DNA from 3 places in the Arthrobacter sp. BC5 genome. Region 2 is predicted to be linked to each of the others. Evidence: riboswitches for the same ligand, from Rfam matches in the RefSeq annotation. Region 2 holds a riboswitch; each other region holds the start of a gene.
The links. Region 2 has a riboswitch for cyclic di-GMP ahead of AC1MFI_RS06740 (glycoside hydrolase family 26 protein). Riboswitches for the same ligand answer to the same signal wherever they lie in the genome.

Region 1 (10,502 bases), 110 kb from region 2:
CGATGAGCTTGTCCACCGAGTAGGCGAGCTGCTCGGCGCCGTTGCGGGTGTCAGCGGCCTCGCGGCGCTTCTTGTCCTCGGCTGCGTGTTCCTCGGCCTCGCGCACCATGCGGTCGATGTCCTCCTTGGAGAGCGAGGAACCGCCGGTGATGGTCATCGACTGCTCGGTACCCGTGCCCTTGTCCTTGGCGGACACGTGCACGATGCCGTTGGCGTCGATGTCGAAGGTGACCTCGACCTGCGGGACGCCGCGCGGAGCCGGGGCGATGCCGGTCAGTTCGAACGTGCCCAGCGGCTTGTTGTCCCGGGTGAACTCGCGCTCGCCCTGGAACACCTGGATGGCGACGGACGGCTGGTTGTCGTCCGCCGTGGTGAAGGTCTCGCTGCGCTTGGTGGGGATGGCCGTGTTGCGCTCGATGAGCTTGGTCATCATGCCGCCCTTGGTCTCGATGCCGAGGGACAGCGGGGTGACGTCGATCAGGAGGACGTCCTTGCGCTCGCCCTTCAGGACACCGGCCTGCAGTGCGGCGCCGACGGCGACGACCTCATCGGGGTTGACGCCCTTGTTGGGCTCCTTGCCGCCTGCGAGCTCCCTGACGAGCTCGACGACAGCGGGCATGCGGGTCGAACCGCCGACCAGGACGATGTGGTCGATGTCGGCCACCTTGATGCCGGCCTCGGAGATGACGTCGTGGAACGGCTTCTTGGTGCGGTCCAGCAGGTCCTTGGTGAGGTCCTGGAACTTGGCGCGCGACAGGTGCTCGTCGAGGTGGACGGGTCCGTCCGCCGTGACGGAGAGGTACTGCAGCGAGATGTTGGTGGACGTCGCCGAGGACAGTTCCTTCTTGGCCTGCTCCGCAGCCTCCTTGAGGCGCTGCAGGGCGATCTTGTCCTTCGACAGATCGGCACCCTTCGCCTTGGCCTGCGAGAGCAGGTAGTCGACGACGCGCTGGTCCCAGTCGTCGCCACCGAGGCGGTTGTCACCGGCGGTGGAGCGGACCTGGATGGTGGAGAAGGCGTCCTCGTCCTTGCCGACTTCGAGGAGCGAGACGTCGAACGTTCCGCCGCCGAGGTCGAACACGAGGATCAGCTCGTCTTCCTTGCCCTTGTCGAGGCCGTAGGCCAGGGCTGCCGCGGTGGGCTCGTTGACGATGCGCAGGACCTTCAGGCCTGCGACCTCACCGGCCTCCTTGGTGGCCTGGCGCTCGGCGTCGTTGAAGTACGCGGGGACGGTGATGACCGCGTCGGTGACCTTCTCGCCGAGGTAGCTCTCGGCGTCCGTCTTGAGCTTCTGGAGGATACGCGCGGAGATCTCCTGCGGCGTGTACTTCTTGTCGTCGATGGCGACGGTCCAGTCGGTGCCCATGTGGCGCTTGACCGACGAGATGGTGCGGTCGATGTTGTTGACGGCCTGGCGCTTGGCGATCTCGCCTACCAGCACCTCGCCGGACTTGGAGAAAGCGACGATCGACGGCGTGGTGCGCGCGCCCTCGGCGTTCGCGATGACGGTGGGCTCGCCACCTTCGAGGACCGAGACGACCGAGTTGGTGGTTCCGAGGTCAATACCTACTGCACGTGACATGCAATTTCCTTTCGACTGCCCGGGATTTGCGAGGCGCTCATCCGCCGGGCGCGTAGATTGAGCGTTCTGCACTCAAGTATAGGCGCGCCGGCGCCGAGGATCAAAACGAAGTTGAGTCCTCCTGACTCAACTCCTGCTCCTCAGGTAGCGGGGACGGCGGTGATGAGGCCTTCCCGGAAGGCGTCGACGAAGAGTGCGTGATCGTTCCGGACCGTGTCCGCGTAGGTCTCGCCGAACTCGACGATGTCCTCGATGAACTCGGTACGCGAGCGCTCGACGGCGCCGAGGATGGCGGTCTCGGTGCGGAACGGCACCAGGTCCTGGTCGGTGTCCTCGTCCGTGGAGCAGTGAATCTTCGCGGTGGCCTGGCCCAGTGCCTCGAGGACGGGTTCCATCTGCTCCGGCTCCGTGAGGTCGTCCCAGGAGAGGTCCCGCTTGTAGGGGGAGAGTTCGGACACCACGAACGAGACGCCACGGATGGTGGTGTAGCCCAGGAAGGGATCGGTGTGGGACTGCAGGGAGCGCTGGCTGATGACGGCCCGGTGCCCGTCGTCCGCGAAGTAACCGCGGACGCGCTCGTCGGCCACGATCCTGCTCGGAGCGGCGATGTTCGACTGCTTCATCGTCAGGATGATGTCGTTCTCCTGCGCTTCGTCGAATCCTTCGATCAGCACGTTGTAGGTCGGCAGGCCGGCGCTGCCGATCCCGAAGCCCTTCTTGCCCACGATGCCCTTCACCCGGTAGAAGACGCGGCGGCGCGAGCGTTCGCTGTCGGGGATGGTTTCGAGGTAGCGCTCGAAGGCCGCCGCCACCTCGGCATGCTCGTCCTCGTCGAGCACCCTGATCGAGCCGTCGTCGCGGAACTGGCGCTCGTAGTCCTCGATGAGCGTGAGCGAGTCGAGCAGTCGCGTGCGCCGCGCGGCGCGGGCCTGCTGCAGCACGTGGTGGATGGGGCCCTCCGTGTTCTCGAGTCCGAAGGCGAAAGCAGACTGTTCGTCCTCCACGTAGTCGGCGACCCGGCCGAGGTACGCCTCGAGGTAGGTGCGCGCGAGGTTCCGTACAGCCTCTGACGGCAGGGCCTTCTGCCAGCACAGCAGCGTCAGCGACGCCACGAAGCGGCGCAGGTCCCAGGAGAAGTGACCGACGTACGCCTCGTCGAAATCGTTGACGTCGAAGGTCAGCCGGCCCTCGTTGCTCATGTAGGTGCCGAAGTTCTCGGCATGCAGGTCCCCGTGGATCCACACCCGGCCCGTGCGCTCATCCGCCCAGCTGTCCTCGAGGTCCGCCATGTCGGTGTAGAACAGGGACGCACTCCCGCGATAGAAGGCGTAGGGATCCGCGGCCATCTTCCGGAACCGCGCGCGGAAGGCGAGGGGGTCGACGCCCATCAGGTCCTGATGGGCCTCGACGAGGGTGCTCACGATGTGCTGCTGACGGGATTCGGTGGCTGCCATCCGCCCACGGTACGCCTGTGCCATTCCCGCCACCCGGACCGGGCCGTGGCCGGCTCGGGTCCTGCGTCTTCCCGAACGCTAAGCGACAGCGGTGACGCCAGGCGCACACCATCGGTTCACGTCCGGGAGCTCCTCGAAGGCCGGCTTCGCGAACCAGTACCCCTGGAACAGACGGACACCGACTGCCTCGAGGAACAGGAACTCGGACTCGGTCTCGACGCCTTCCGCGAGCACCGTGATACCCAGCTCGTCGGCGATACCCACGACGCCGGTGACGACGGCCTGGCGGGCCGGACTGCCGTCGACTCCTCGGATGAGCTTCATGTCGATCTTGAGCAGATCCGGCTGGAACTCGACCAGGAGCCCCAGCCCTGCATGGCCGGCGCCGAAGTCGTCGATGGCGGTGGTGAAGCCGTGCTTGCGATACTCGGCGATGATGTTCCGGAGGTGGGCGGTGTCCGCCACCTCCTCGTCCTCCGTGAACTCGAACATGATGGACGTCGTCGGGAAGCTGCACCGCTCGGCTGCACGCAGCGTCGCCCGAAGGCATGCAGCCGGTTCGTAGACCGCGTTCGGCATGAAATTGATCGACAGCTTCAGATCCTCGCCCGCAGGAAAGAGGCGGGACGCCAGCTCGATCGCCTTGATCCGACAGTCCTGGTCGAAGCGGTACTTCTGCTCCGGACCGACCTTCGACAGGATCTCGAAGGCACTCTCACCCGACAGGCCCCGGACCAGCGCCTCGTAGCCCCACACGCGGCCGGCGACCGCGTCATAGATGGGCTGGAAAGCCATGCTGAAATCGAAGTCGAGTCCCGACGATGTCGCGCAGCCACTGCATGCCATGCAAAGTGCCCCCTCACTGGTTCCGTCCGCGCCCAACGATATCGGGTCCGGCATGCATCAGGCGTGCCGAAGAAGTCCGGGCAGAGGCGTGTCGACACGGGCATCCAGGACAACCGAGCTTCAGGACCTCAGCACACTGCGAACCTGTCGGAACCGGTCGCCACTGCTGGATGCCATACTTCGGGCATGGATCTTGACCAGTGGTGGAACGATGTGATGCCGGAAACGCGGGACTGGCTCGTCGCCGACAACGGGGACGCACTGACGCCGGAGGTCGTCGCCGACATCAGCCGCGCAGGTGGCCTCATCGCGACGGATTCCTGGTGGATGGGCGAGCGCGGGCCCGACGGCGTCTTCCTGTCCGACGCGGCGAGGCACTGGATCCAGGAGCGCGCCGACGGCGAGCAGTAGCAGCCGCTGCCGGGAGCACGCCGACGCACCGGGCGGGCACCGTTGCCTGCCCGGGGTGACCGTGGCTGTGAGGCCGGCCTCCGGCTACCGGGCGACGAGCATCACCGCGAGGAGGAGCATGACGACGGCGATCAGCGCGTCCAGGACCCGCCAGGCCCACGGCCGGGTGAAGAGCGGGGCCAGGAAACGGGCCCCGGCGCCGAGAGCCGTGAACCAGACGATGCTGCCGAGGCCGGCCCCGGCGGCGAACCACCATTTCCCCTCGGCCCCGTGCGTGCTCGCGAGGGAGCCCAGCAGCAGCACCGTGTCGAGGTACACGTGGGGGTTGAGCCACGTCAGGGCCAGGCATGTCCCGAGGGCCGCCTTCCACGACGTGGCGCGCCCGCCGGCGGCTTCAAGGCGCCCACCCCGGAGCGCACGCCGCGCCGCGAGAACGGCATATCCGCCGAGGAACGCCGCACCCGCCCACCGGACCACCTCGAGGAGCACGGGCGCCTGCTCGATGGCCACGCCCAGTCCGCCGACGCCGAGCGCGATCAGCACGAGGTCGGAGACGGCGCACACCACCACGACCAGGAGGACATGGGACCGGAGAAGCCCCTGCCGCAGGACGAAGGCGTTCTGCGAACCGATGGCGACGATCAGGGTCAGGCCTGCAGCGAGGCCTGTGGCAGCGGTGGTGATCACCTCATCAACCTAGGGTCCGGCAATGATTCAGGCCAGCTAAAGCTTCTTCAGTATGATAAGAACTGCTTATGAAGCACGTCGAACCGGCCCAGGCGAAGGCGCTCGCCGCCATCGTGGGCGAGGGCAGCTTCGAGGCCGCAGCCGCCGCCCTCTCGGTCACCCCGTCGGCCGTCAGTCAGCGCATCCGCTCGCTCGAGATCGCCGTCGGCCGCCCTGTCATCACCAGGACCAGGCCGCTTCGCCCCACGGAGGCCGGTCAGGCGATCGTCCGCTTCGCGCGACAGCTCGAGCTTCTCTCGGCGGATCTCGCGGCGGAGCTCGACGCGGGCGGCGAGGGGCAGCGCCCGCGCATCACCATCGTGGTCAACGGGGATTCGTTGCACACCTGGGTGCTGCCCGCACTGGCCCCGGTCGCCGCGACCCTGCAGATCGAAGTGCTGCGGGAGGACCAGGAGTACTCCCTCGAACTGCTCCGCAGCGGGGCCGCTGCGGCTGCGATCACCTCCGTGGCCGAGCCCGTGCCGGGGTGTTCCTCCCATTCCCTCGGCATCATGCGCTACGTCCCGGTCTGCACCCGCGAGTTCCACCGGACGTGGTTCCGTGGAGGCGCGACACCCGAGCATCTCGGCGCGGCCCCCGTGATCGTCTTCGACCGCAAGGACGATCTCCAGGACCAGTACCTCCGTTCGAGGACGCTCCGCGCCCTCGACCCGCCCCGCCACTACGTCCCGGCGGCGCAGGAGTTCGCCGACGCGATCCGACTCGGCATGGGATGGGGGCTCATGTCCGAGCTGGAGCTCGGGAACGAGCCCGCTGGACGGGGCCTCACCGCGCTGGAGCCGGACGGCTACGTCGATGTGCCGTTGTACTGGCAGCAATGGCGCCACGGTTCGGCGGCGCTCGCGGCCGTCGACGACGCGGTGCGCCGCGCATCGGCCCTCCTGCGACCGCCTGCCGCCGGGACGAGGTGACGGTGTGGACCGGGCCGCAGCAGAGTCCCTCGCCACCGCCAAACGTCCTGTCCTTGAAGTGTCAGGCAAGATTGCTAGTATCGTCGGGCGAGCAGCCGCTCGCCGACAATGGCAAACCCGGTGCAAGCCGGGGACGCAAAGCCACGGGACCCACGCGGTCAGCCGGGCCGCCGAAGGGAACAGGTCCACGGAGTATGCCCAGGACAGGTCAATTCCATACAGTCTCCGCCCAGGGCATCCCGCCAGTACTGGGGCACTCGTCGCCAGGCGCCGCCTGGAGCGCGCTGCGGCGCCACCACGGGTCGTCAGGCCATGAGTAGCCTCCCGGCCGGTGAGCGCCGGGCCGCCGTCGTCATCGAGGACGATCTCGACATCCGCAACCTCGTCTGCGCCGTCCTCGAGCAGGGGGGCTTCCAGGTCACTGTCGCCGCCACGGGCCGGGAGGGCGTCGATGTCGTCCGGCAGCAGCATCCCGCGGTGGTCACCCTGGACATCGGGCTGCCCGACATCGACGGGTACGAGGTGCTGAGGCGGCTTCGCTCCACCACCGACTGCTACGTGATCGTCCTGAGCGGGCGCGCCGACGAGACGGACATCCTCACCGCCCTGCAGGCCGGCGCGGACGACTACGTGGTGAAGCCGTTCCGACCGCGCGAGCTGAGGGCCCGCATCGACGCGATGCTCCGCCGCCCCCGCCTTCTCCCAGCCCATCCGCACGCCCAGTCAGCAACGCCGGCCGTGGCCGCACAGAGCCGCGGCGCCGGCGACGACCCCCGGGAAGGATCCGACACCCTCCTGCGCAACGGGAACCTCGTGGTGGACAGCGAGGCCCGCACGGCCACCTGTTCCGGCGCGGAACTGCCGCTCACGAAGACGGAGTTCAACCTGCTGCACGAGCTCATGAAGAGCAACGGCGCCGTACGGACCAAGGAGGAACTGGTGCGCGTCTCGCGTGGCGGCGACTACCGCGGGTACAACTTCGTCAGCCGGACGGACGAGCGTGCCATCGAGGTGCACATCGCCAACCTCCGCCAGAAACTCGCCCGCAGCGAGGGAGACCCCGACCTGATCACCACGGTGCGCGGGGTCGGCTTCCGCATCATGCCCCGACGCACCGCGCCACGCTAGGCGGCCTACGTCGAGGGGCGTTCGGGGTATGTCTCCTGCAGCGCATGGATCGTATCGGCAGCGCACGCGCGGAGCAGTGGCATCGATCGCCGGGCGCCGTCGAGGCCGTCGGTGGCGATGAGCCGCTGCGTCGCGAGTGCTGCGTGGCCCAGGCGGACTGCCCCCGCCATGGCCGCCGACGCCGTCACGCTGAGGACGGCGTCCTCTGCCCCGCTCGCGTCTCCCGCGCGCATCCGCTGGTCGAGCCGGTCGATCTTCTGCTCGAGCGTCGAGGCGACGTCGCGCGCGAACCTCCCGACCACCGACGGGTCCGCGAAGTCACCCTCCATGTCCCGGAGCACCGCGGCATCGAGGAGCGGTGCCGCTTTCCCGGGCGCGCTCGCACCAGCCTCGCTGTCAGGGTGTGCCGCCCTGCCGCCCGGGTGCTGGGCAGGATCTACCGGAGTCGAATGGATGGGCACATCCCAAGGGTAACGACGGCGGAAGGTCACGCCACAGGATCGACCGCTTCTTGCGCAAAGCTTGTGGAAGGACGGCGGGAGGGCTTACACGGAACCGGCGCCCTGTGGTCCTAGGCCTTCCACGCGGCCCTGAACTCGCTGTGACCCGCCCACGGAAGTGCCACCAGCCGCAGGACGGCCAGACCCTCGGCCTCATCGAGTCCGGCACTCGCGTAGTCGATGATCCGCCGCTTGGACCGGCACTCCTCGAGGACCCGCTCCGGGTCGTACCAGCCGCGGGCCCCCCACACTTCCTCGGGGAGATGACCCACGCGGGCGGCTTTCTCGTCCTCGGAGATGCGGGCGTCCAGAAAAGCGGCGAGTTCATTCATACCCTCGAGCGTAGCGACAGTCTGCGCCACCCCGAGCCTGCGCCACCCGAGGCTCCGGCAGGCGTGGGCGCCCGGCCGTACGAGCGGGCAGTCCGGTCCTCCGGGTGCGTGCTAAGGGAGTTCCCGGTCCTGGATGCGGACGGCCTGTGCAGCCTGCTGTGGGAGCGGCAGTTCCACCCGGAACCGGGTGTGCCCGGGCTCGCTGGCCACGCTGATGGTTCCGCCGTTGGCTTCGACGAGGGCCTGGACGATCGCAAGTCCCAGACCCGTGCTGGTGGCAGTGCCTGTGCCGGCGGACCGTGCGGCGTCGCCCCTGCTGAAGCGCGTGAAGATGGTGTCGAGGAAGGCCGGGTCGATGCCCGTGCCCGTGTCCGTGACGGTGATGCTCACCCTTTCCTCCCCCACTGCGAGTGCCGTGGAGACCGCGGTACCCGGCGGGGTGTGCCTGTGCGCGTTGGAGAGGAGGTTGATGAGCACCTGGCGGATCTCGGCCTCCACCGCGCGTACCTCGACGGGCTCGTCGGGTAGGTCGAGGCTCCAGGAGTACCCGGGCGCAGACACCTGGGCGTCGCTGGTGGTCTCGATGACCAGTTCCGTCAGGTCGACGTCGGACACCTCGCCACGCTGGCCCTCGTCGAGCCGGGCGAGCAGCAGGAGGTCCTCGACGAGGGAGGACATGCGCTTGGACTCGCTGTCCACGCGCTCGAGCGCGGACCGCCCGGACGGGCTGACGTTCTCGCTCATGAGGATCAGCTCGGTGTACCCGCGGATGGATGTCAGGGGCGTGCGGAGCTCGTGGCTGGCGTCGGCCACGAACTGCCGGACCTTCGTCTCGCTCGCGTGCCGTTCCCGCAGGGCGCTGGTGACGTGGTCGATCATCTCGTTCAGGGCCAGTCCCACGGTGCCGACCTCCGTGCCGGGCTGGGCGGCGGCAGGGGGTACCCGCACGGGGATGGCCACCTCGCCGGAGGACAGCGGAAGCTGCGAGACGGACGTCGCGACGGCGGAGAGTTCCTCGAGCGGACGCAGCGACCGGCGGATGATCACCGTTCCGGCGAGGCCGGTGAGCGCCAGGCCCGCGAGGGACAGCCCGGCGACGGTCAGGTCGAGGCGGACAAGGGTGCTGTCACGCTCGGTGGTGGACAGGCCGGTGACCAGGACGGCGCCGTCGAGGTACGCCGGCAGTTCGGCTGCGTCCACCCGGTAGCGGCCGGTGCTCAGGGTCAGTTCCTCGGGGCCGGCGGCAGGATCGATCTCCTCCAGGAGGTCGAGGTCGGCGTCGGTGAGCGGTTCGGTGCTGCCGTCGTCCTGCACGAGCGCCGAGTTCAGCACCGCTCCGTCGTCGAACACCGCGTTGAGCGTGCCCGGCCGCTGCCCGGCCGCATTCTCGGGGTCGACGTCCCCGGATGGTCGCTGTCCGCCGCCCGGTGGACGCCCGCCGGGAAATCCCGCCCGCCCTGCAGCAGGCTCGAGGGCCGTGTCGAGTTGCCGCGTGAGGTAGTCGCTCATGGCCAGGTGGCTGAAGACGCCGATGGCCACGCAGATCGCCGTGAGCAGTGCGAGCGTCGCCAGGACCAGCTTCGTGCGCAGATGCAGCGGCCGGCGGCCCGGCAGGGCACCGGCATCAGGGGAAGCGGTCACGGAGCCGCCGGCTTGAGGACGTAGCCGGCACCGCGGACGGTGTGGATCATGGGTGTGCGTCCGGCGTCGATCTTCTTGCGCAGGTAGGAGATGTAGAGCTCGACGATGTTGGCCTGGCCGCCGAAATCGTAGTTCCAGACGTTGTCGAGGATCTGGGACTTGCTGACCACGCGGCGCGGGTTCTCCATGAGGTAGCGCAGTAGCTCCCACTGCGTGGCGGTCAGCACGATGTCCTCTCCATTGCGGGTCACCTCCCGGGTATCGACGTTCAGGACGAGGTCGCCGACCACCAGTTCGGCGGAGTCCGATGCCGCGACGCCGGAGCGCTGGACGAGGCGGTGGAGGCGCAGCATGAGTTCCTCCATGCTGAAGGGCTTGGTGACGTAGTCATCACCGCCCGCGGACAGGCCGGAGATGCGGTCCTGCACGGCGTCCTTGGCCGTGAGGAACAGCGCGGGGACGTCGGGGGCGAAGGTGCGGATCTTCTTCAGCGCCTCGATGCCGTCGACACCGGGCATCATCACGTCGAGGACCAGGACGTCGGGGCGGAAGTCCCGTGCCGCAGCCACCGCAGTGAGGCCGTCGTTCGCCGTCGTGACGCTCCAGCCGGCCATCCGCAGGCCCATGCTCACGAGTTCCGCGAGGCTCGTCTCGTCGTCGACGACGAGCGCGCGGATGGGGCTGCCGTCCGGGTGCGCGAGGCGGGGCAGGTTGTCCGTCATGGAATGGTGCGAGGCATCGGTCATCGTGTCTACCCGGGTGTCTTCCGTCATGTCGTGCATCGATACCGGTGGTGCCGGCGGTGCCGGACCGATCGGGGGCCCGGCGCTTGCGCTCCAGTATCCAGCACGGACGTAGACCCCGCCTTTCCAGAAGCTGTGCGGCCCCTGTGCGGGGAACTCCCAGCCGGCGGCGAGTCACCGCGGGGACGGCACCCTGCCGAGCTTCGA
Region 2 (10,502 bases):
AGCGGTAACTTGCGGAATTCTTGCGTCAGAATCGACAGGGAAGACCGCTCACTGGTGGCAGACTGGGGTTGTCTATGCTCCTTGCCCGCGGGGATTTTCAGGGCGCCATCTTGACTCAGAAGAGGTCTCGGATTCATGAGTACACCGCGCCCGTCTACGACGACGCCCAGCGACACCCCCGTCCTCCCGCGGACCACGCTCCTCGTGATGCCCGGCGGCCGTGACGCCCAGGGCGCCGGCGCCGTGGCCGACCGACTCGCCGCCGAGACGGACGAGCTGCTCGACACCCTCGAGGGGACCGTCGCGCGCCTGGCCCTGGCCCACCGCTCCTGCACCCCGGACCCGGAGGCCCAGGGGATGGATCAGGAAGCCTTCGTGTGGGTCCAGCAGTCCCTCGAGGACATCTCGGCAACCCTTCGCGGTCTGGCGCTCGGGCGTGCACCGGAAGGTCCGGTAGCGGACGAAGCACCGCTCCGCGCCGCGACCGGACGGGCCTGACCGGCGCCTGAGCGGCATCCGGGATTCCCACCCCGCTCCCAGAGCATCCGGTCGGGCTCGGCTCTTCCGACGTCGTATAGCCCCACGCGCCGTCGTTGCGGCGCCCGAGGGTGGACCAGCATGCCCGTGCGGGCATGGCTGATCCTTCGCACTCCGGCTAGATGGACTGGCGGGCGCGGATACCCGCCCTGCCCATCGCATCCGTGTAGGCGGACTGGATGTCCTTCAGCCACAGCTCCTGGTTGGCCGGCGTGCCCTTGAAGGCCCGCTCCCCGGGGGATCGGACTTCGTAGATCTTGAATCCGCGCTTGGCGATGGCACGGTTCTCGAGCTTCATGAGCCGACGAGCGGCCTTGTGGGCGTCAGCACCGTGCGCCACGAGTGCCGACGCCCTCGGGACCTGCTGCAGGAACGTGAGCAGCGGCTTCACGCCGTCGGAGATCTGGTCCATGGTCAGGGCCCGCTCCTTGCCTTCCGGCAGGTACCACGGGTAGGCGTTCCACGGCATGAACGCATCGGGACGCAGGCCCACTGCCTCGTAGATGCCCGCCATCCGAATCGAGCTCACGTCGTCGTTCTCGAACGAGACGAATCCGGAGGGCAGCGATGCTCCCGGGTTCGAGAAGAGGCTCACGATCTTGCAGCCGTCGACGTCATGGATCGGATCGATGTACGGCACCGCCGATCCGGGCTTGGACTCGGCCAGCGTGTCGCACAGCCGGTTCACGTCCTCGATCTGGGGGTCGTAACGCTGTTCCCACTGCTGGGCCCTGTACGTGGGGTCTGCCATGCGCTGTACCAATTCCGCCTCCTCGCGAACGGCGCCTGAAGTGGCGCGAAACGTGTCCGCAGGCTTCCAGCCTACGCCAGTGCTCCCTCGGCATCCCTGCCACGCGCCATCACCAGTCGTGGACGGTGCCGTCGGAGAGGCGGTTGTAGGGCAGGTAGGCCTGCTGGTAGGGCAGCTCCGGCCGGTCCCGGCCGGAGGCATGCGTCGCCCTGGTCCGTGCCGCACGTATCCGCACCGTGCGCGGCATGTTCCTCGACGGGAGCCTCATCGCTGCCCGTCAGGCCTCGAGGGCTGCGGCCCAGAGGTTGATGTCGGATTCCACGGCGAACTCGTCGATGGCGTGGAGCTCCGCGGACGTGAAGGACAGGTTCCGCACGGCCGCCAGACTGTCCTCGAGCTGACCCACACTGGAGGCACCGATCAGCGCCGACGTCACCGGCGTGCCCTTCACCTGATCCCGCAACACCCACGCGATCGCCATCTGCGCCAGGCTCTGCCCGCGGTCCTCCGCGATCGCGTGCAGGCCCCGGATCCGGCCCAGGTTCTCCTCACTCAACTGACCCGCATCCAGGGACTTGTCCGCCGCCGCCCGTGAATCCGCCGGGATGCCGTGGAGGTACTTGCGGGTCAGCAGACCCTGCGCGAGCGGGGAGAACGCGATGGACCCCGCTCCCGCGGTCTCGAGAGCCTCGTACAGGTTGGGGGCACCGTTCTCCGTCCACCGGTTCAGCATCGAATACGACGGCTGGTGGATCAGCAGCGGCGTGCCCAGGTCCGCCAGGATCGCCGCGGCTTCCACCGTCCGCTCCGGAGAGTACGAGGAGATCCCCGCATACAACGCCCGCCCCGACCGGACGGCCGTATCCAGGGCCCCCATCGTCTCCTCCAGCGGGGTCCCCGGGTCCGGGCGGTGGCTGTAGAAGATGTCCACATAGTCCAGACCCATCCGCTCCAGGGACTGATCAAGGCTCGCCAACAGGTACTTCCGCGACCCGAAGTTCCCGTACGGGCCCGGCCACATGTCGTAGCCGGCCTTCGTCGAGATCACCAGCTCGTCCCGGAACGGCCGGAAATCGTCCTTCAGATGCCGCCCGAAATTCGTCTCCGCACTGCCGTAGGGCGGCCCGTAGTTGTTCGCCAGGTCGAAGTGCGTCACCCCGAGGTCGAAGGCCCGGCGGAGGATGTCCCGCTGGATGTCGAAGGACCTGTCGTCCCCGAAGTTGTGCCACAACCCGAGGGACACGGCAGGCAGCTGCAGCCCGCTCCTCCCCACACGGCGGTACGGCATCGAGTCGTAGCGGTCATCAGCAGGGTGAAAGGTCATCGGAGCATCCGTTCGTGGTGTGGCGGTTGCCGGGCTCGCCCGAGGGTTCGGACGACGGCCGAGGCGGGCGTCGTCGGATCAGGAGGAACCGGACGGTGGGCGCCGCGAATCGTACCCGCGGCGCCCGTCGGGATCAGGCGAGGGTCGACACGTGCGGGTCCCAGTCCTCGGGCAGTGGCTCGGCAGCGGTCGCCGTGCTGGAGAGCGAGACGAATTCTCCCGTCTCGATGCTTTCCGAGATCGAGACCATGGCGTCGAGCACGTGGTACGCCATCTCGCCCTGGGCTCGGTGCGGACGGCCCTCGCGCAGGGCTCGTGCCATCTCGAGCACCCCACTGCCGCGCGTCGACGTCGCGCCGACAGCCGGAATCACCTCGGCCTCGTCGGAGCCGCGTCGCGTGAGCATCAGGTCGCCGGTGAAGTTGTTCGGATCCGGGAAGGCAAGCGTTCCCTCGGTCCCCGTCACCTCGACGAACCCGGCACGCTTGAGCGGTGAGTCGAAGCTGAAGATACTCTGCGAGGACTCGCCGTTCGCGAACTGGGCGATCGCGCTGACGTGCGACGGGACGGTGACGTCGAAGACCTCCCCTGCCTTCGGACCCGATCCGATGGTCCGGGTCTCCCGGGACTTCGAGCCGAAGCCCGCGACCTTCGTGATGGCACCGAACGTCTGGACGAGCGTCGTCAGGTAGTAGGGGCCGATGTCGAACAGCGGACCGGCGCCCTCCTGGAACAGGAACGCGGGATTCGGGTGCCAGGACTCCGGACCCGGTGACTGCATGAGGGTCAGCGCCGTCAGTGGCACCCCGATGTCGCCGCGTGCCACGAGGCGCAGTGCAGTCTGCAGGCCCGCACCGAGGAATGTGTCCGGCGCGCAGCCGAGGCGGAGACCGGCGGCATCGGCCGTCTTCAGGAGACCGATACCGCTCTCACGGTCCAGGGAGAAGGGCTTCTCGCTCCAGACATGCTTGCCTGCGCCGACCGCAGCCGTGGCCACCTCCACATGGGCGGTGGGGATCGTCAGGTTCACCACGATCTCGACGTCGGGATGATCCAGGGCGTCCTGGACGCCACCCGAAGCCGGGATGCCGAACTCGGCGGCCCGGGCTGCTGCGACCTCCTCGAACATGTCGGCGACGATGTGCACCTTCACGTCGGGGAAGCTGGTGAGGTTCGCCAGGTATTCCTTGCTGATGACTCCCGCGCCGATGACGGCGATTCCGACGGGACCGCTGCGCAGTTCGTCCGTGCTCATTTCTTTCCCTCGTTCAGGTAGGCCAGGCTGTCGGCGACGGCGGTGAAGATATCACCGTCGAAGTCGTCGAGTTCCACGACGGCGGCTTCGAGCCCGGGAACGGCGTCGAGCACGTCCCAGACGCGCATCCTGCCTGAGCCGACCGCCACCTGCTCCTTGTTGTCCTTCGTGAGCGGGCCGTCCTTGATGTGGACGAAGCGCACCCGGTCGCCGAGGCGCCGGAGCAGTTCCGCGGGGTCCTCACCACCGACGGCCGCCCAGTACGTGTCCACCTCGAGGACTACCTCGGGATCGAGGTAGCCGGCGAGGACCTCGAGCCCGGAGACTCCGTCGATGCGCTCTTCCAACTCGAATTCGTGGTTGTGGTAACCGACAGTGATGCCGTGCTCGGCGCCCTTCTTCGCTGCCGCATTGAGCGCTTCCGCGGTCGCCCTGATGTCCTCGTCCGAGGTCCAGTGGGAGCGCTCGACGTGGGGGTCGATCACCGTGCCGATGCCGAGCTTGCGCGCGGCCTCGAAGATCTCGTCCTGGTCGGCGCGGAGGAGGGGTGCGTGGCCGGAAGGGGCGGTGAGGTCGTTGGCCTCCAGCGCCTCGGCCAGCTCGTCCGCGGTGGCGACGAAGTTGTACGGCTCGACCGCGGTGTAGCCCAGCCCCGCGACACGCTTGATGGTGCCCGGCAGATCCTCCCCTATCGCTGTCCGCAGTGTGTAGAGCTGGAGTGAATACGTCACGGAGATTCTCCTCGCTGAGAAAGTGGGGGTTTACTGAACCGGTTCAGGCACTACGTCGAACGTAGGGGATATCCGGAGGTCGGTCAAGCAATTCCTGGGGCTACGCTGTAGACCATGGCCAAGGAAACCATTGCGGGTCTGGCGAAGAGGCTGGGCATTTCGAAGGCATCCGTCTCCTACGCCCTCAACGGCCAGCCGGGTGTCAGCGAGCTGACCCGCCGTCGCGTCCTGGAGCTCGCCGAGGAACTCGAGTGGTACCCGAGCTCCTCCGCGAGGGCCCTCTCGCGGGCACGGGCGGGAGTCGTGGGGATGGTCGTCTCCGCCGACCCGGTCCTGATCGGCACCGAACCGTACTACATGGGCCTGCTCACCGGCATCGAGACCGCCCTCGCGGAACGGGACATGGCCCTGATGCTGCGGATGGTGGGCAAGGATCCGGCGCAGGAGCGGACCACCTACGAGCGCTGGGCCGGCGAGCGGAAGGTGGACGGTGTCCTGGTTCTCGACCACCTGCACGACGACCCCCGCCCTGCCCTGCTGGACCGGCTGGGTCTGCCGTTCGTGGTGCACAGCGCTCAGGAAACGGATACTCCACCCCCGTTCTCCGGCACGACGACGGACCATGCTGTGGACGCCGCCACCATCGTCGACCACCTCCACGCAGGCGGGCACCGCCACATCGCACACGTCTCGGGACCCCGGACGTTCCTGCACGAGGAGGAACGGGTCAGGGGCGTCCGGCAGCGCGGCGCCGGGTACGGGATGACCGTGACGCAGCACGAGGCGAACTACGCCCTCGAGGCCGGTCACCGCGCCGTCCTGTCCCTCCTTCGGACCCCCACCGGCCACCCCGTCACCGCCGTGGTCTTCGGCAACGACCTCATGTCCATGGGCGGCCTGCTCGCACTCCGCGAGCTCGGACTGCGCTGTCCGGAGGACGTCGCTATCGTGAGCTGGGACGACTCGCTGCACTGCCAGCTCGCCACGCCGGCGGTGACCGCCCTGTCCCGGAACCCCGGCATGCAGGGGCGGGTCGCGGCCGAACTCCTGCTGTCCGTGCTCGATTCGGGGACCACCCACACCCGTTCGATGCCCGCGAGCGAGCTCGTGGCGAGGGCCAGCACCACAACGGGCTGAGCGGCCGGCCCGCTACTGGCTCCGATCGACGAAGGAGGTGGCGCAGCCTGACCGAAGGTCTCGTGCGGCCGGATGTCGCCCTGCCGATGGCGGGTCTCCCTTTAGCATGGGCATCATGGACCGTCCCGCCAGCCGCCCCCTTCCGTCCGAACTCGACGCCGAGGGCCGCGGTCTGGCCGTCGTCCTGATGCCGGCGGAGGGAGACGGTGCTTTCGCCGACGCAGCGCAGGCCCAGGGGCTCACAAGCGCTGACGGTGTCAAGACGTTGGTGGTGAAGGTCAGCGGCGGCACAACGTCGTTCGTCCTGATCCCGGGTACGCGCCGCCTCGACTGGTCCAAGCTGAGGGCGCTGCTCGCCGTGAACAAGGCATCACTCGTCACGCCGGACGCAGCCCTGGAGATCACCGGGTATGAACCCGGAACCATCACACCCCTTGGCAGCCGACAAGTTCTTCCGGTCTACGCCGACAAGCGCATACCAGGACGCCGCATCGGCATGGGATCCGGTTCACGGGACTTCCTTTTGTTCACCGAGGCGGATCCGCTACTGGCTGCACTGCGTGCGACGGTCGGCGACATCACGTCCTGAATCGCGATCGGGACGGTCCGGCTCAGGTCAGTGCGCGCGCAAAGCAGACCGAGTGCTCCTGGCCCGCGTACGCGCCGAAGTTGGCGATGCGGTGGTAGCCCTCCCGCTCATAGAACCGCATGGCATCAGGCTGCTCGACGCCTGTCTCGAGCCGCAGCTCCCGACATCCGGCAGTGCGGGCTTCTTCCTCGATGCGCCGGAGGATGGCGGTCGCGACCCCCTGTCCACGGAACTCGGGGACCACGTACATGCGCTTCACTTCCATGCCGCCGGGTCCGAGTGGACGCAGCCCCCCGCACCCCACAGCCATTCCCTCGGCGGTGCTCGCTACGAGGAAGAACGGCACGTTCTCCGCCGTCGGTGGATCTCCCGGCTCGTGGTCCTCGCTTCCGTACCGGACGTGGAGCTCTGCTTGCTGGGCATTGCGCAGGACCTCGGCATCAGCGGCGTCGAAAGGGACGCGTGCAAGGGTCAGCTGCATCGGGGTCTGCCTGTGGGCGGCCACTACAGCGTGACCAGGGCGTCGATGATCTCCCAGGTCTCCGTCCGCGTCGTGTAGTCCACCCGAACATCGATCAGGCGGATGGTGCCGGTGGCGTCGACCACGACCACCGTGGGGAAGGGGATGGCCGCAGTCCGGTCCATGTTGGACCCTGCGACATCGATTCCGAGGGCGGTCCGGGCACGCATCGATTCCGCGCTGGGCACGGTCACGATCCCCAGGCGTGCGGCGAGCGCGTTCCCCTCGTCCGAGTACAGCGCGAAGTCCAGGCCGGCGTCGCTCGCCGTACGCAGGGAGATCTCGGGCGCCTGCGGGCTGATCGCGATGAGCCGGGTCCCGAAGGCCTCGACGACCGGGCGCAGCTCGCGCTGGTAGGTCTGCAGGGCGATGCTGCAGTACGGGCACCAGGAGCCGCGGTAGAACACGATGATGGCCGCTGCTGCTCCGAGCGCGTCACTCAGCCGGGTCCGATGCCCCGTGGTGTCGAACAGGACCGTATCCGGAAGCCTGTCGCCGACGCCTGCGATCCCGCTCGGGAGCCCCGCCCTGCGGAGGTCCTCCTGCTCGCGCGCGAAGACCGCTGCGAGCACCGGGCCGACCTGCGCCGCGAACGTGGAGTTGTACTCGCCCACCTGCGTTGCGATGGTATTCGTGAATGCCGGTCTCTGCTTCATTCGTTCCCCTCAACGCCCCCGCCGCAGGAGCCTTGACCCGCAGCAGAACCCATTGTGGTCCAGGACCCGGTAAATTCCCAGCACCGGGCCCGAGAGCGGCGAAACCGACGGCGTGCGGCCGCTCCTACGCCCTGAGCCCTCCGTACCTGCGCAAGACCTGCATCAATCCTTCGTCGTCCTTCGGCCCATCCCAAGCTCCTGGCGATAGGCCGCACCGCACAATGGAAGAGGCCCCGCGACCCGGCGGGGACCAGGACGCTCGGGCAACCGCTCGGCGACAAGGGCAAACCCGGTGCGAGCCGGAGACGCAAAGCCACGGGACCCCTGCGGTCAGCCGGGCTACCGAACCAGCGAGGCCGATCATGCTTTTCCTTCCAGCGAAGTCCGCATCCGTGAGCGATGCACGCACAACCACGGCGCGCCTGCTCCTCCTCGTCACGGCGATCGTCGTCCTGATGGTCGGCCTGACTCCGCCGCCCGCCCAGGCAGCAGCCACCATCACACTCAGCAGTACGTCCGGAGCAGCCGGCACGACGGTCACGGTGACGGGCGCCGGCTTCCCCAAGCGGACCAAGGGAACGGTCGTCGCGGGGACCACCCAGGTGGCCATGACCACCACGGCGTCGGGTTCGTTCCAGGCCTCGATCGTGGTGGCGGTGTCCGGAACCGTCACGGCAACGGCCGGAAGCGCCGCTGCGAGCGCGTCCTTCGCCGTCGTCGAACCCGCACCGGTCTCCACAGGACCCAAGAGCATCCGGTTCGGCGTGGGGACCAACGGCGGCCCGGCGGCCGGCGGAGAGCTCGACGAGGTGGCCGGCATCGCCGGCGAGGCCCCCTCGATCGTGCTCTCCTACAAGGACTTCAACCAGCCCCCACCCATCGCCGAGCTCGATGCAGTTCGCGCCCGCGGCGCGGAGACCCTGCTGACCTGGGAGCCGTGGACGTGGGGAGGCGGCGCCTCCCAGCCCGCCTACTCCCTCGACCGCATCGCGGCGGGCGACTTCGACACGTACCTCCGCGAGTGGGGCGTGGCGCTCGGACAGTGGGGCCAGCCCGTGTACCTCCGTTTCGCCCACGAGATGAACGGGGACTGGTACCCGTGGGCGGAGGGCGTCAACGGCAACGGCACGGGTGACTACGTCGCGGCGTACCAGCACGTGCACGACGTCGTGGCATCGACGGGCGCGACGAACATCAGCTGGGTCTGGAACCCGAACGTGCCCTACTGGGGCTCGACGCCCCTGGACCAGCTGTTCCCCGGCACCGGCTACGTCGATCTCGTGGCTCTCGACGGCTACAACTGGGGTACCTCGCAGTCCTGGAGCACCTGGCAGGAACCGCAGGCACTGTTCGGGGAGGGCATCGCGCAGCTCCGCCGGATCGCTCCCGGCAAGCCCATCATGATCGCCGAGACGGCTTCCTCGGAACTGGGTGGATCGAAGCCCCAGTGGATCAGCAACCTCTTCAGCTACGTCTCCGCGCAGCAGGACGTGGTGGCCCTGGTCTGGTTCCACATCAACAAGGAAGCCGACTGGCGCATCAACAGCACCACCGCGTCGGCGGATGCCTTCGCGGCGGGCCTCGCCGCCCGCCGCTGACGACACGATGACGACACGCTGACCGGAACGCGCCGGGGCGTCACCCGGAGGAGGCCCTCCACGGTTGGCAGCGCGGGCACCACCAGGTGCGACGGCGGCCGGGATCGCCGGGCACCTCGCCCCTGACGAGCACCGTGGTCCCGCACCTCAGGCACGGCTTCCCGGCCCGGCCGGCCACCCAGTGCTTCCGACCCCTGCGGGTGTTCCCCGTGGTGACCTGGTGTGCATTCGGCTGCAGGGCGGAGAAACGGAGGCATCGGGCCCCGAGTACCACCAGCGCAGGGACGTCGACATCCGCCAACGCCGTGTCCGGATGGACGCCGCGCAGGAAGCAGAGCTCGTTGGCCCAGAGGTTCCCGAAACCCGCGATGTTGCGCTGGTCGAGCAGGGCGGCAGCGACGCGCTCCCCGGGGTTCCGGCGGAGCCTGCGGATCGCCTCGTCGGCGGACCAGTCCTCCCGCAGCGGGTCCGGCCCGAGGTGCCCGACGACATCGGTCTCGCTCCGGGTCGTCAGCAGGTCGACGACAGGGAGGTCGAGTCCGTACGCCGTCGGCCCGTCCTGCACCTCGAGGATCACGCGCGCCTCCGGCAGCAGCCTGTGCGGCAACGTCCTTCCCGCGGCCGTGACGGTCCAGGACCCCTGCATCAGCAGATGCGTGTGAAGCGTCAGTCCGCCGTGGAAACGGGTCAGCAGGTGCTTGCCGTACGTCGCATGGCCCGCCACCCGCATGCCGTCCAGGACATCGGTGGCATGAGCCGGAACACGGAGGTCCCCCCGACTGAGCGTCCGGCCGTCGAGTGATCTCCTGAGCCGTGCGGCCAACCGGAAGACACTGTCACCCTCGGGCATGCTGCCTCCCCTGCCTGGTCCTCGATCCAGGAGAAGGCTAGCCCCTGCCACCCACGCAGAACCCGCCCGGGGCGCCCGCGATGGTGGTGGCGCGCGTCCTCCGGCAGCTCATGGGCGGTGTCCTCGACGCGGTGCACGGACTGCGGGCCGGGAGGCGAAGAACGCTTCGAAGCAGGGCACGGCGGCTTCCGTTATCCACATGCGATCGATACTATTTCCCTTTGCCGGGTTCCGCCCGGCACGCGTGGTCTAGAAGCGGGCCCGGCACCAGATTCCACGTCGTACCACCGAACAGGCCCCCATGAATACCAGACTGTCGCCGTCCGAAGACTTCCCGGAAGACCTCACCACCCTCGACCTGCCCGAGATCGAGGTACTGAACAGCAAGATCAACCGCGAGCTCGACTTCGAGTACGCCCGTGACGGCGAGCCGTCCCTGGAGACCGAGATCCGGCGCGAGGAAATCACCGAGGAGCTGGACCGCCGTGACCAGCAGCCGGAGTCATCGCCCGTGAGTCCCGACGTCGTCGGATCCGCCCGCCGATCCTCCTGAG
Region 3 (10,502 bases), 1.1 Mb from region 2:
CGAGCTGCAGGGCGAGGAGGACTTCGAGTGGATCGACGAGTCCTCCGCCGACGTCCTGCACTTCACGCGTCCCGGTGGCTGGCACTGCGTCACCAACTTCGGTCCGACGCCGGTGGACCTGCCCGCGGGAACCGTGCTGCTGAGCAGCTCGCCCCTGGCGGGCGGCAAGCTGCCCGGCGACACGACGGCCTGGCTCGCCTAGCGCGCGCCTGACGGCGTAGGGCGGCGGGCCATCCCCAGGGAGGTGACCCGCCGTCGTCGTCGATCCGCTCCCGGCCAGGGGGCCGGGCATACTGCTGCTGCTTCGTGCACGCCCTTCCGACGGAATGGTGCGTGTCGTGCCAGGACGCGCCGTCGGAACGGGGTTGGCCCCGTCGCAGCGCGTGCACGAGCCACAATCCTCCGACGGCCAGCCCGTTCGTCGGCAGGAGAATCGGTTGCACGCCCCTCCGCGGCCTCGGAATACTGGACGGACCGGCATGAGCGAGGCGGAGGGCAGCGGCATCAGCAGATCCCACGAGCACGAGGAGAGGCTGCGCAAGGCGGCCCAGTACCGTGCTGCCCGGGATGGTGGGGGAGCGGCCGACGCCATGGCCGAACGGGACCGCCAGGACGACGGCGATGCGGCGGCGGACGGGGAGCTGGCCCCGCTGCGGGAGGGCGAGGACGAGGCCAGGCGTGCGCGGCTGATCGTGGACCGGGCGGTGGCGCGCGGGGACTTCGACAACCTGGCGCTCGCCGGTAAGCCGATCCCCGGGCTGGGGGAGGCCCATGATCCGGACTGGTGGGTCAAGGGACTGATCCAGCGCGAGAACATCACCGGGCTCGGTCCGCGGGCCATTTTGCTGCGCACGGAGGACGCCGAACTCGACGACCGCCTCGACCGCCAGTACACCGAGCAGCAGGTCCGCGAGGTCCTCGAGGACTTCAACCACCGCGTGATCGACGCGCGGCGCCAGCTCCTCGGAGGTCCGCCCGTGATCACGAAACTGCGCGACGTCGATGCCGAGGTGGAGCGCTGGCGGGAACGCCGGGAGGCAGCCCGCCGCACGGCGGAGGCCGCGGCCCCGCCGGAGCCGCCCAGAACCTCCTTCTGGCGCCGGATCTGGCGCGGCACCGACTGAGCCGCGGCTAGTTCGGGATGACCCGGTACAGCACCTTCTTCTTCACCATCGCCCAGATGGCGAGCACCACGACGGAGTGGATCACGAGTCCCTGCCAGGCGCTCGCGCGGTCGAGCCCGGGGATGTTCGCGACGGCGAGCACGAAGTACACGTGGACGATGAACACGTACAGGCTCGCGCGGCCCAGCGGGATGTACAGCCAGCCCGTCAGTGCGTTGATGGGTTTCCAGAACGAGGTCAGGATCACGTGCGCCGCAAGGATGAAGAAGGCGATGTTGAGCAGCCGCCCCGGTTGCAGGAACACGCGCACGTACCCGGACTCGTACAGGGTCTGGTAGAAGCCCGCCGGGATGAAGGCGAGATCGAGTCCCAGGGCGTGGTTCAGCCAGAGGGTTCCCAGCGCCAGTGCATAGGCGCCGGTCGCCGCGCCCACGAAGATCTTCCCGCGGTGGGTGCTGAGCGCGTCGATGACGGCGCGACGGTGGTACCCGAGGACGACGCCGTGCACGAAGATCACCTGCCAGGTGAGCAGCGGGAACACGTCCTGGAACTGCGAGGGGAGGACGCGCAGGTGGAAGATGCTGTCCACGATGTAGAGCGTCCAGCTGATGGCGAGCAGCAGCCACCACAGTTTCTTGCGGAGCATCAGGACGAGCAGCGGGACCGTCAGTGTCAGCACCACGTAGAGGCCCATGATGTTGAAGGCCCACGGCCCCATGGTCAGGAGCACGAGGTCGCGGACCGCGTACCCGGCCGGCGGGTAGTCGAACAGGCGCGTGATGTTCGGGTAGAGGTCGTACACGCGGCCCGCGGCCTCGATGCCCGCCCCGCCCGTGCCGCGGTCCGTGAAGGTGGTCAGCTCGGTCGCGTCGATGAAGGGCACGAGGGACAGCAGGTAGACCGTGAGGACCACGGCCAGGGACGTGAGGTAGAGCTTGCCGGCCCTCCGGGTGGTCCCCTTCGCGGCCTCCACGGCTCCGCGGCGCTCGACCGCGATGGGGTGCACCATCCCGAGCACGACGCCGGACAGCAGGACGAACAGTTCCGCGCCGGTGATGGTCCCGATGAGGTTGCGGGAGATGAAGGACCAGGGGCCGGCGATCTCGATGTGGGTGACGACCACCGAGGTGATGATCCAGCCGCGCAGCAGGTCGATCCGGGCGTCCCGCGACGCCTGCTCGTCCGGGTAGCGCCACTGCGGCACCACGCGCCTGGCCACCCCGGCCAGGAGTACCAGGCCGAAGAGCCCGACGACGCAGAGGACGAGCCAGCCCATCACTGCACTGACCGGTGCGCCGGCCTGCCACACCTGCCTGGTGGATTCGTTCGCGTCCTCCTGCGGAACCACCTCGGTGATCGGCCCGAGCCGGACACCGGGCGCCGCGTCGAGGGTACTGCGGAGGGCCGCAGCCGTCGCATCGTCCCCACCGAGGCCCCAGTCGACCGTATGGCCCTGGGCCTCGGGCTCCGTGCGTGATGCCTCGAGCCAGGCGACCATGCCGATCTCGGGATACTCCTCGGCGAGGGCGGGGTCGAACACCTGATTCAGCCATGCCCGCTTGATCTCCGCCTCGGGAGCGCTGTCGGGGTCTTCGGGATCGTGGAGGGCGGCCGTCTGGACGAGGAACCGTTTGCCCTTCCCCGCGGCATACTCCTTCGCGAAGTCGATGCGGGGAGCGCCAGGAGCCGCACCGTAGGTGCCTGCGAGCTGGTCGGCGAACTTTCCCGGTTCGGGCAGCACGGACGTGGTGATCGCGCCGGAGTACTGGCGCGTACCATCGGCGTTCCTGGTCGCGCCCTGCTCGTAGCTGCCGAAGTGGTACAGGGACAGGCCCACCCAGTCCACGGCGTCGTCGCCGGGGTAGTAGGGCCGGTAGGGATCGTCGCCACCGTCGATCAGGCCGTTGCCGTTGGTGTCGAGGGCGGTGGCGGTGCCGGAGCCGAGGCCCTCCACGGCACCGTAGGCCTCGGTGAACGGGTAGCCGGCAGCGTACGACGGCGCCCAGACCATCGCGGCGGACGGCACCCGGGCGTGGACCTCGTCGGCCACGGTGCGAAAGGCTTCGACGTAGGTGTCGGGTTGCTGGCCCCAGCCGAACCAGGTGCCGTTCATCTCCGGGGCGAAGCGGAGGAAGAAACCGGTGCGGAATTCGTCGCTGATGCGCCCGAGGATGTCGGCGAGGTGCTCGGCGTCCCCCTCCGTCAGTTCGGCGAGGGGCTTCGATGGTTCGAGGGACACGACGGCGACGGCGCCGAGCGGCGCCTCCTGCCGGGCCAGATCGACCAGGTCGCGCTCCGCGTCGGCATCGAGCGGATAGGCGACGGGCCGGCTGAAGAACGACGGCGTGATCCCGGTGCGGTCGGCATAGGCGCGGGCGTTGTCGACGGACCAGTCGAGCTCGGGACCGAAGTATCGGCCCTCCGCGAGCCCGGTCGGATCCTCGACGGGCGCCTGGTCGCTTCCCTCCGTGGTGGAGGGCAGGCCGCCGGCCGTCGCCTGTGCGGGCGCGGCTCCGGCCAGGAGTGCGAGGAGCAGGGCGGCCGTCAGGGCCCAACCCTCCGTCCACCGTCGCCTGCCCCGTAGAAGGACGGGAGTCATCCCTTCGCTTCCTGGCGGGCTTTCGCCTTCGCGATGTCCGCCTGGTAGTGCTCGTAGCCCCGGTAGCGGACGGCTTCGACGATGACGCTGAAGATGACGAGGTCGAAGATGACCCAGACGATGTTGACGGACGTCCCGAGGATGTCCGCCTGCCCCGTGAGCATGCGGATGATGCCGACGATCACGGCGGCGACCAGCAGGCCCATGGCCCACAGCTGGGGCTTCACCAGGTCCCACCGGAGCGTGTTGTCCTGCTGGAGGGTCTTGGGGGTGACGGCGAAGTCGAGGCTCCGGCCGAGGTACACGTTGCCGAACGCCGAGGTGATCGAGCGGATCCAGACGGGGAACAGGGCGAGCGAGTACTGCTGCCCGCGCCACGTCTTCACGCCCTTGCCGACCACGGCGAACAGCAGCTGGTTGACCAGCAGGAACGGGATCAGCCGCACGAAGAACTCGGTGCTGATCGAGTTGACCGGCAGGATCCCGAACAGCAGGTAGATGATCGGCGCAGCGATGTAGACGACAGCGGCGAAACCGGACAGGTAGCTCCACATGGTGGCCCCGTACATGAGCTTCTGGGCGAACGTCAGGCCCTTCTGCGCGAACGGGTTCTCGCGGAACATCACCTGGATGGTCCCCTGGGCCCAGCGCAGGCGCTGGGTCAGCATCGAGTTGAGATCCTCGGGCGCCAGCCCGTCGGCCAGCTTCTCGTGGTGGTACGCCGATTCCCAGCCGAGCGAGTGCAGGCGCATGCACGTGGCCATGTCCTCGGTGACGGAGATGGTGGCCATCGGCATCACCGCCTGCGCCTCGCCGCTGCGGTCGGCGTTGACGGATTCGATCAGGACGCGGACGGCGTCGATCGCGGCGAGCGGGGACCACGAGCGCTGCGCCAGCTGGTCGAGCGCGGCGTCGTCGACGACGGCGAGGCCGGGAGTGCTTGCGGAGGCGCCCTGCAGCCCGGTCCCCAGGCCCTCGATGCCGAGGTCCTCGAGCGAGGCCAGGTCCTCGTGGAAGGCCGCGATGTCCGCCGCCACGAGGCCTCGGGTGACTGCCGCGACCCGCTGCTGGAACTCGTAGGTGACCTCGGAGATCCCGTCACCCTTCCGTAGGCGGCGACGGACCCTGCGCAGGTCCTTCGCCACGAGGTCCAGGGCCTCGCTCACGCGCTCGTTGTCCGCGCCCAGGTTCTTCTTGGCCCTCGCGATGACCTTGTCCGAGGTCTTGAGCGCCTTGTACAGGGCGAGTTCGATCTCCGTCACGTAGCGCGTGACGCCGAGCTGCATGAGCGCCTCCCGGCGGATGATGGCGTTCGAGCCGCAGAAGAAGGCCGCGTTCCACCCGTCCTTGCCCTGCTGGATGGGGCCGTAGAACAGTGGCGCCTGGCTGCCCAGCGGGTCCGAGTCCGGCACGTTGATGAACACCTGCGGCGTCTGCACCAGTGCCATCTTCTCGTTGGTGAAGTAGCCCAGGGTCTTGTCGAGGAGGAGCGGATCGGGGATCTGGTCGGCGTCGAGGATGACGAGGAACTCGCCGTCCGTGGACATCAGCGCATTGTTGAGGTTGCCGGCCTTGGCGTGCCGCGGCATGTCCTTCCAGTCAGCGGACCGCGTGATCCATCCGATGCCCTCGGCTTCCGCCGCTTCACGGACTTCGGCACGGTTCCCGTCGTCGAGGATCCAGGTGTTGTGCGGGTAGCGGATCTTCTTCGCTGCGCGTGCCGTGGTGAGCACGAGGTCCAGCGGCTCGTTGTAGGTGGTGATGAAGACGTCCACGGTCAGGCCGGGCGGGGCCTCGGGGGCCTGCCGCTTCCTCAACCTCCACACCGTGAAGCCGAAGAGCAGGGAGTCGATCAGGGAGTAGGTCTCCGCCAGCACCAGCGGGATGGCGATCCACCAGGCCTCCCAGTTGATCGAGTAGAGCCAGCGCCACACGATGTAGTTCAGTCCCAGGACCGCGGTCACGAGGACGATCGACCGGATCAGGAGCGTCCTGCCCCCGAAGGAGTCATCCCGTTTGCCTCCACGTCCGTCATCGACGGACGGATCACCTGGTGACGTGATCTCCATGCTTCAGCACGCTCCACTTCCTGCTTCCGTGCACGCGGGCACTGCTGCGGTGACTTGTGTGTGCCGGGCTGGCGCACTGAGACGCTCACCGGGTCCGCGGGGACCATGAAGCATGAAACCAAGTTACCCGAGTGGAGGCACGGCGCCCTACGTGAGGCGGGAGTGCGCCAATATTGAGCAATACCTGCGCTTACGGAAGGTCCTGCCGGACGGGGCCCGCGGGAGGATTGAGGTGTCGAGGGACCCGTCACCAGGGCCGGCGGCACCGCTGCATGCAGCCGCTCAGCGATAAGGGCAAAACCGGTGCGAGCCGGTGACGCAAAGCCACGGGACCCACGGGGTCAGCCGGGCCATCGAACAGCAAAGGTCTCAGCCATGCCTCCTTCGACCCTCCTGTCCCGCGCCCACCGAGGAATGCCCGGCGGCCGGAGATCCATCCTGGGCGCCGCCCTCGCCGTTCTGCTGATGGCTTCGGTTCCCGGGCCCGTCGCGGCCGGCGACACACCCCCGGCCGCGGATCCCGGACCGGTGGGCGACTTCTCCTGGAAGGGCTTCAACTGGGAGAAGCGCTGGTCGGCCGGGGCCCCGACCTACAACGGGCGGTTCGCTGCGGCCAACGTGAGCACCCCGGACGCCAATGGCCATGTGACCATGACCCTGTCCAATCCGACAGGGGAGTCGGCCATCGGTGCGGAGTTCAACACCACGCGGCACGGTTTCGGCTACGGCACGTACAGCACCACGATCGAGAAGGACCTCACCACGCTGCAGAAGGAAGTGGTGTGGGGCTGCCTGTTCACCTACGACCCCGCCGTGGCACCCGGTTTCAACGAGATCGACCTGTGCGAGGCCAGTTCGTGGGGTGGTGGCAGCAGCTACAACCAGGTCTGGCCGATCACCCAGGGCCACGGCTACTGGTTCGACGCCGGCAAGCCGCCGGGACTCGGCAACGACACCGCGGTCTTCGGCGTCACCAGCAATCCCGTCCTCACGCACCGCTTGATCTGGGAGCCGGACAAGCTCACCTTCGAGACCTTCGCGGGGGAGGGCTCCTCCGGGACGCTGCTCAAGCGCACCGTCAAGCAGGGCGAGAACGTGCCCGAGCCGGCCCGCGAGACCGTCCACTTCAACCTCTGGGTCACCGGCGGCGGGGGCGGCGACCCGGCGCATGTGAAGCCCGAGAAGGTCGTCATCCGGGACTTCTCCTTCGTCCCGGCCGGGCCCGTGGTGACGCCCCCGGTCGTCGCGCCGACGCCGACCCCGACGCCGACCCCGACCCCGAGCCCGACCCCGAGCCCGACCCCGAGCCCGACGCCCTCGCCGGCTCCGAGCCCTACCGCGACTCCAACTCCGCCGGCTCCCGCGATCGCCTTGACCGCGACGAGCACGAAGGTCCGCAGCGCCACCTCGACCACGCTCAGCTGGACGGGCGCCACGGGTTCGACCGTGACGCTCGTGACCAACGGAGTGCGGACCAGCATCGCCAATTCGGGCCGCTACACGACGACTGCTAAAGGCACCTCCGCGAGGTACCAGGTGTGTGACGCGACGCGCTGCTCGCCGGTCGTGATCGCCACCCGGTAGCCCGGCTGGTCGACCCGCCCCGGGCTGCGCCTCCCGAGGAGGTCCGGCTCAGCCCATCTCGGCGTAGCGCCTGGCCTGGCGAAGTGCCTCGCGCATGCCGTCCGCGTCATGCACGGTGCCGTAGCCGGGGGTGTCGCGCTGGAAGCGCCAGCCCTCCGCGAGGGGCCCGGCGTCCACGGCGTCGAAGCCGAACTCGTCGAGGAGTTCCATCACGGCCTGCTTCGCGTCGGAGTCGTCACCCGCGATCGGCAGGGCCCGCCGGTCGGGAGTGCCGGCAGGCGTACCGTCGGTGGTGAGCTGCTCGAAGTGGATGTTGTTGAACACCTTCACCACCGAGGAACCCGGGAGGTGTCGCTGCAGCAGCTCGCTCGTCGTCGTGCTCTCGTCGTCGAGCTCGGCGATCCGGCCGTCCCGCTGGGGATAGTAGTTGCAGGTGTCGATCACGAGCTTCCCGGCGAGCGGCTCCACGGGAACGGAACCGATGTCCTTCAGCGGGATGGTGACGACGACGACGTCGCCCTCCGCAGCCGCCTCCTCGACGCTCCCGGCGCGGGCGCGCTCACCGAGCTCTCCGACGAGGTCCCGGAGCGTCTCGGGCCCGCGGGAATTGCTCATGACGACCCGGTAGCCGCGAGCGACGGCGAGGCGCGCGAGCTGCGAGCCGATGTTGCCGCTGCCGATGAAACCGATGGTGCTGCGCCCGGCGCCTGTCTGGTCCGTCGTGTTCTCAGTCATTCCCACCACAACATCCCCGGGCCGTGGTTATTCCTCAGGTGCTCCGCGCGTCGTCCGTCCAGACGTAGAACTTCTCGGGACGTCCCGCCGAACCGTACTGGGGGACGATCCGCGCCTGTCCCCGTGACACGAGGAACTCGAGGTAGCGCCTCGCACTCACCCGGGCCATGCCGAGCCGTTCGGCGACATCGGACGCCGACGTCCCGCGCCCATGGCCGCGGAGGTCCAGCATGACGGCGTCGAGCGTGGGTGCGGAGAGTCCTTTCGGCGTCGTGACCGTCGTGGCCACGGCAAGGCCCGACGGCGCGTTGCCGCGACCCGGGCCGGTCCCCGCCGCGGTGCGGAGGAGCCGGTCGATCCTGCTCTGGTCCAGCGACGCGGTGCCGTCCGTGGCGTGGGCGTCGAGATCGCGCCGGTATGCCACGTAGGAGTCCAGCCGCTCGTTCAGCACGGCGGCGTTGAAGGGCTTCACGAGATAGCCCAGGACCCCGCCCGCTACGGCTGCCCGCACCGTCTCGAGCTCGCGGGCAGCGGTGATGGCGATGACGTCGAGGGGTTCACCCGGCCGGTTCCGCAGGGCCCGCAGCACCTCGATCCCCGTCATGTCCGGGAGGTGGATGTCCAGCAGCACGAGCCGGGGCCGCAGCTCGTCCACGAGTTCGAGCGCTCGGGCGCCGGTGTGGGCGGCGCCGACGACCTCGAAGCCGCCATGGGCGAGCAGGAACCCGGTGTGGATGCCGGCGACCTGGTGGTCGTCGTCGACCACCAGGGTGGGGATCGGCGCGGGAGCGGAGGAAGGCGTGGCGTCGGTCATGGCACCTGCAGGGTGGAACGGGGGACGTCGAGGAGCGACGGCGCGAGCCAGACGGTGAACTCGGCGCCGCCGAGGTCGGAATCGTCGACGACGACGTGCCCGGAGCGGCGCCGCGCTATCCGGTCCACCAGGGCGAGGCCGAAACCCCGCGTCCCGGTGGAGCCGCCGTCCTTCGTCGAGTAGCCGGAGGAGAAGATGCCGTCGATGTCCTCGGGTGCGACGCCGGGGCCGCTGTCGGACACCGTGACGCGCACGGCGTCGTCGGCGGTATCCAGCTGGACGAGGACCTGGCCGTCGGCGCGCCCGCTCCCGGCCACGGCTTCCATCGCATTGTCGATGAGGATGCCGAGGATGGTGACGACGTCGGTCGTGCCGTCCGGATCGAGCGTCGACGTGTCGTCGATCCTGAGCGAGATGCCCTTCTCGGAGGCGATGGTGCTCTTGGTCATGAGCAGGCTCGCGGCGTCGGGGTCCTTGATGCCCGGCGCTATCGATCCCGAGACCAGCGAGCCGCCGTGCCCCGACCGCGAGATGAAGTCGACGGCCTGCTCCGTGCGGCCCAGCTCGAGCAGCCCCGAGATGGTGTGCATGCGGTTCGCGAACTCGTGCGCCTGCGCCCGCAGCGCCTGTGTGACGTCGCGCTCGCCGTCGAGGTCCGTGAGCAGCTGGTAGAGCTCGGTGCGGTCGCGGAGGATCATGACGCGCCCCACGCGCGCGCCGTCCACCAGGGCGTCGGACGTGCGGGCGAGGAGCACGCGTTCACCGGACAGGACCGTCTCATCGGTGTCGGCGGGGTCGGTCAGAAGGCGCGCGAGGGCCGGCTCCATGACGTCGGTTGCCGGCCGGCCCGTCGCGCCGTCGTCGAGGCCCAGGAGCCGCTTCGCCTCGTCGTTGAGGAGTGCTATCCGGTGGTGCTCGTCCACGGCGACCATGCCCTCGCTGATGCCGTGGATCATGGCGTCCCGGGTCTCGAGGAGGGAGGCGATCTGCTCGGGCTCGAGCCGGTAGATGCGGCGCCACACGAGCCGGGAGATCCAGATGGCCCCGGCGGAACCGACGAGCGCGGCGACGATCAGCCAGGCCAGCAGGCGGGGGAGGTCCTCGTAGAGATCGGCGTCGAGCTCGGACTCCAGCGTGCCGACGGATGCGGTACCGATGATCCCGCCGTCGTCCCCGTAGATGGGTACCTTCACGCGCCAGGACTCGCCGAGCGTGCCTGTCTGGGTGCCCACGAAGATGTCCCCGGAGAGGGGGATCGACGGATCGGTGGAGACGAGCTCCCCGATGAGGTCCGGGTTCGGGTGGGAGTAGCGGATGCCGTCCTCGTCCGTGACGACGACGTACGTCACGCCCGTGGACTGGCGGATGAGGTCGGCGATGGGCTGGATCGCCGCGCTCGGATCCGCCTGGTCGAAGGCCTCGACGACGGAGGGCAGCTGCGCCACCGACTGGGCGACGCCGACCATGCGGTCCTCGTACTGCTCGCGGATCTGCAGCCGCTGCATGGCGACGGCCGTGGAACCCGCCACGGCGACGATGACGAGCACGATGGCCAACTGCAGGAAGAACAGCTGCGA

Region 1: another riboswitch for cyclic di-GMP. It lies ahead of AC1MFI_RS07340 (response regulator transcription factor); the one in region 2 lies ahead of AC1MFI_RS06740 (glycoside hydrolase family 26 protein).
Region 3: another riboswitch for cyclic di-GMP. It lies ahead of AC1MFI_RS01450 (LamG domain-containing protein); the one in region 2 lies ahead of AC1MFI_RS06740 (glycoside hydrolase family 26 protein).

Annotation. Positions count from the first base shown of each region.
Region 1 covers NZ_CM155273.1:1,578,850-1,589,351, reverse strand. Annotated here, with positions in the region: gene dnaK (molecular chaperone DnaK) at 1-1,582, opposite strand, end outside; gene AC1MFI_RS07365 (DUF2252 domain-containing protein) at 1,723-3,036, opposite strand; gene AC1MFI_RS07360 (EAL domain-containing protein) at 3,115-3,831, opposite strand; gene AC1MFI_RS07355 (hypothetical protein) at 4,069-4,293, shown strand; gene AC1MFI_RS07350 (LysE/ArgO family amino acid transporter) at 4,378-4,980, opposite strand; gene AC1MFI_RS07345 (LysR family transcriptional regulator ArgP) at 5,049-5,951, shown strand; cyclic di-GMP riboswitch class I at 6,052-6,126, shown strand; gene AC1MFI_RS07340 (response regulator transcription factor) at 6,264-7,079, shown strand; gene AC1MFI_RS07335 (hypothetical protein) at 7,085-7,540, opposite strand; gene AC1MFI_RS07330 (DUF6221 family protein) at 7,651-7,911, opposite strand; gene AC1MFI_RS07325 (sensor histidine kinase) at 8,023-9,552, opposite strand; gene AC1MFI_RS07320 (response regulator transcription factor) at 9,549-10,325, opposite strand; gene AC1MFI_RS07315 (MMPL family transporter) at 10,470-10,502, opposite strand, start outside.
Region 2 covers NZ_CM155273.1:1,467,432-1,477,933, reverse strand. Annotated here, with positions in the region: gene AC1MFI_RS06790 (hypothetical protein) at 136-498, shown strand; gene AC1MFI_RS06785 (uracil-DNA glycosylase family protein) at 656-1,288, opposite strand; gene AC1MFI_RS06780 (hypothetical protein) at 1,398-1,535, opposite strand; gene mgrA (L-glyceraldehyde 3-phosphate reductase) at 1,566-2,612, opposite strand; gene AC1MFI_RS06770 (Gfo/Idh/MocA family protein) at 2,746-3,867, opposite strand; gene AC1MFI_RS06765 (sugar phosphate isomerase/epimerase family protein) at 3,864-4,598, opposite strand; gene AC1MFI_RS06760 (LacI family DNA-binding transcriptional regulator) at 4,713-5,735, shown strand; gene AC1MFI_RS06755 (aminoacyl-tRNA deacylase) at 5,851-6,324, shown strand; gene AC1MFI_RS06750 (GNAT family N-acetyltransferase) at 6,347-6,805, opposite strand; gene AC1MFI_RS06745 (peroxiredoxin-like family protein) at 6,829-7,500, opposite strand; cyclic di-GMP riboswitch class I at 7,773-7,847, shown strand; gene AC1MFI_RS06740 (glycoside hydrolase family 26 protein) at 7,956-9,098, shown strand; gene AC1MFI_RS06735 (DNA-formamidopyrimidine glycosylase family protein) at 9,139-9,948, opposite strand; gene AC1MFI_RS06730 (hypothetical protein) at 10,250-10,501, shown strand; gene AC1MFI_RS06725 (multidrug effflux MFS transporter) at 10,451-10,502, opposite strand, start outside.
Region 3 covers NZ_CM155273.1:346,903-357,404, reverse strand. Annotated here, with positions in the region: gene AC1MFI_RS01470 (glycoside hydrolase family 13 protein) at 1-202, shown strand, start outside; gene AC1MFI_RS01465 (DnaJ family domain-containing protein) at 480-1,124, shown strand; gene opgC (OpgC domain-containing protein) at 1,132-3,723, opposite strand; gene AC1MFI_RS01455 (glycosyltransferase) at 3,720-5,792, opposite strand; cyclic di-GMP riboswitch class I at 6,076-6,150, shown strand; gene AC1MFI_RS01450 (LamG domain-containing protein) at 6,168-7,376, shown strand; gene AC1MFI_RS01445 (NADPH-dependent F420 reductase) at 7,425-8,111, opposite strand; gene AC1MFI_RS01440 (response regulator) at 8,146-8,925, opposite strand; gene AC1MFI_RS01435 (ATP-binding protein) at 8,922-10,502, opposite strand, start outside.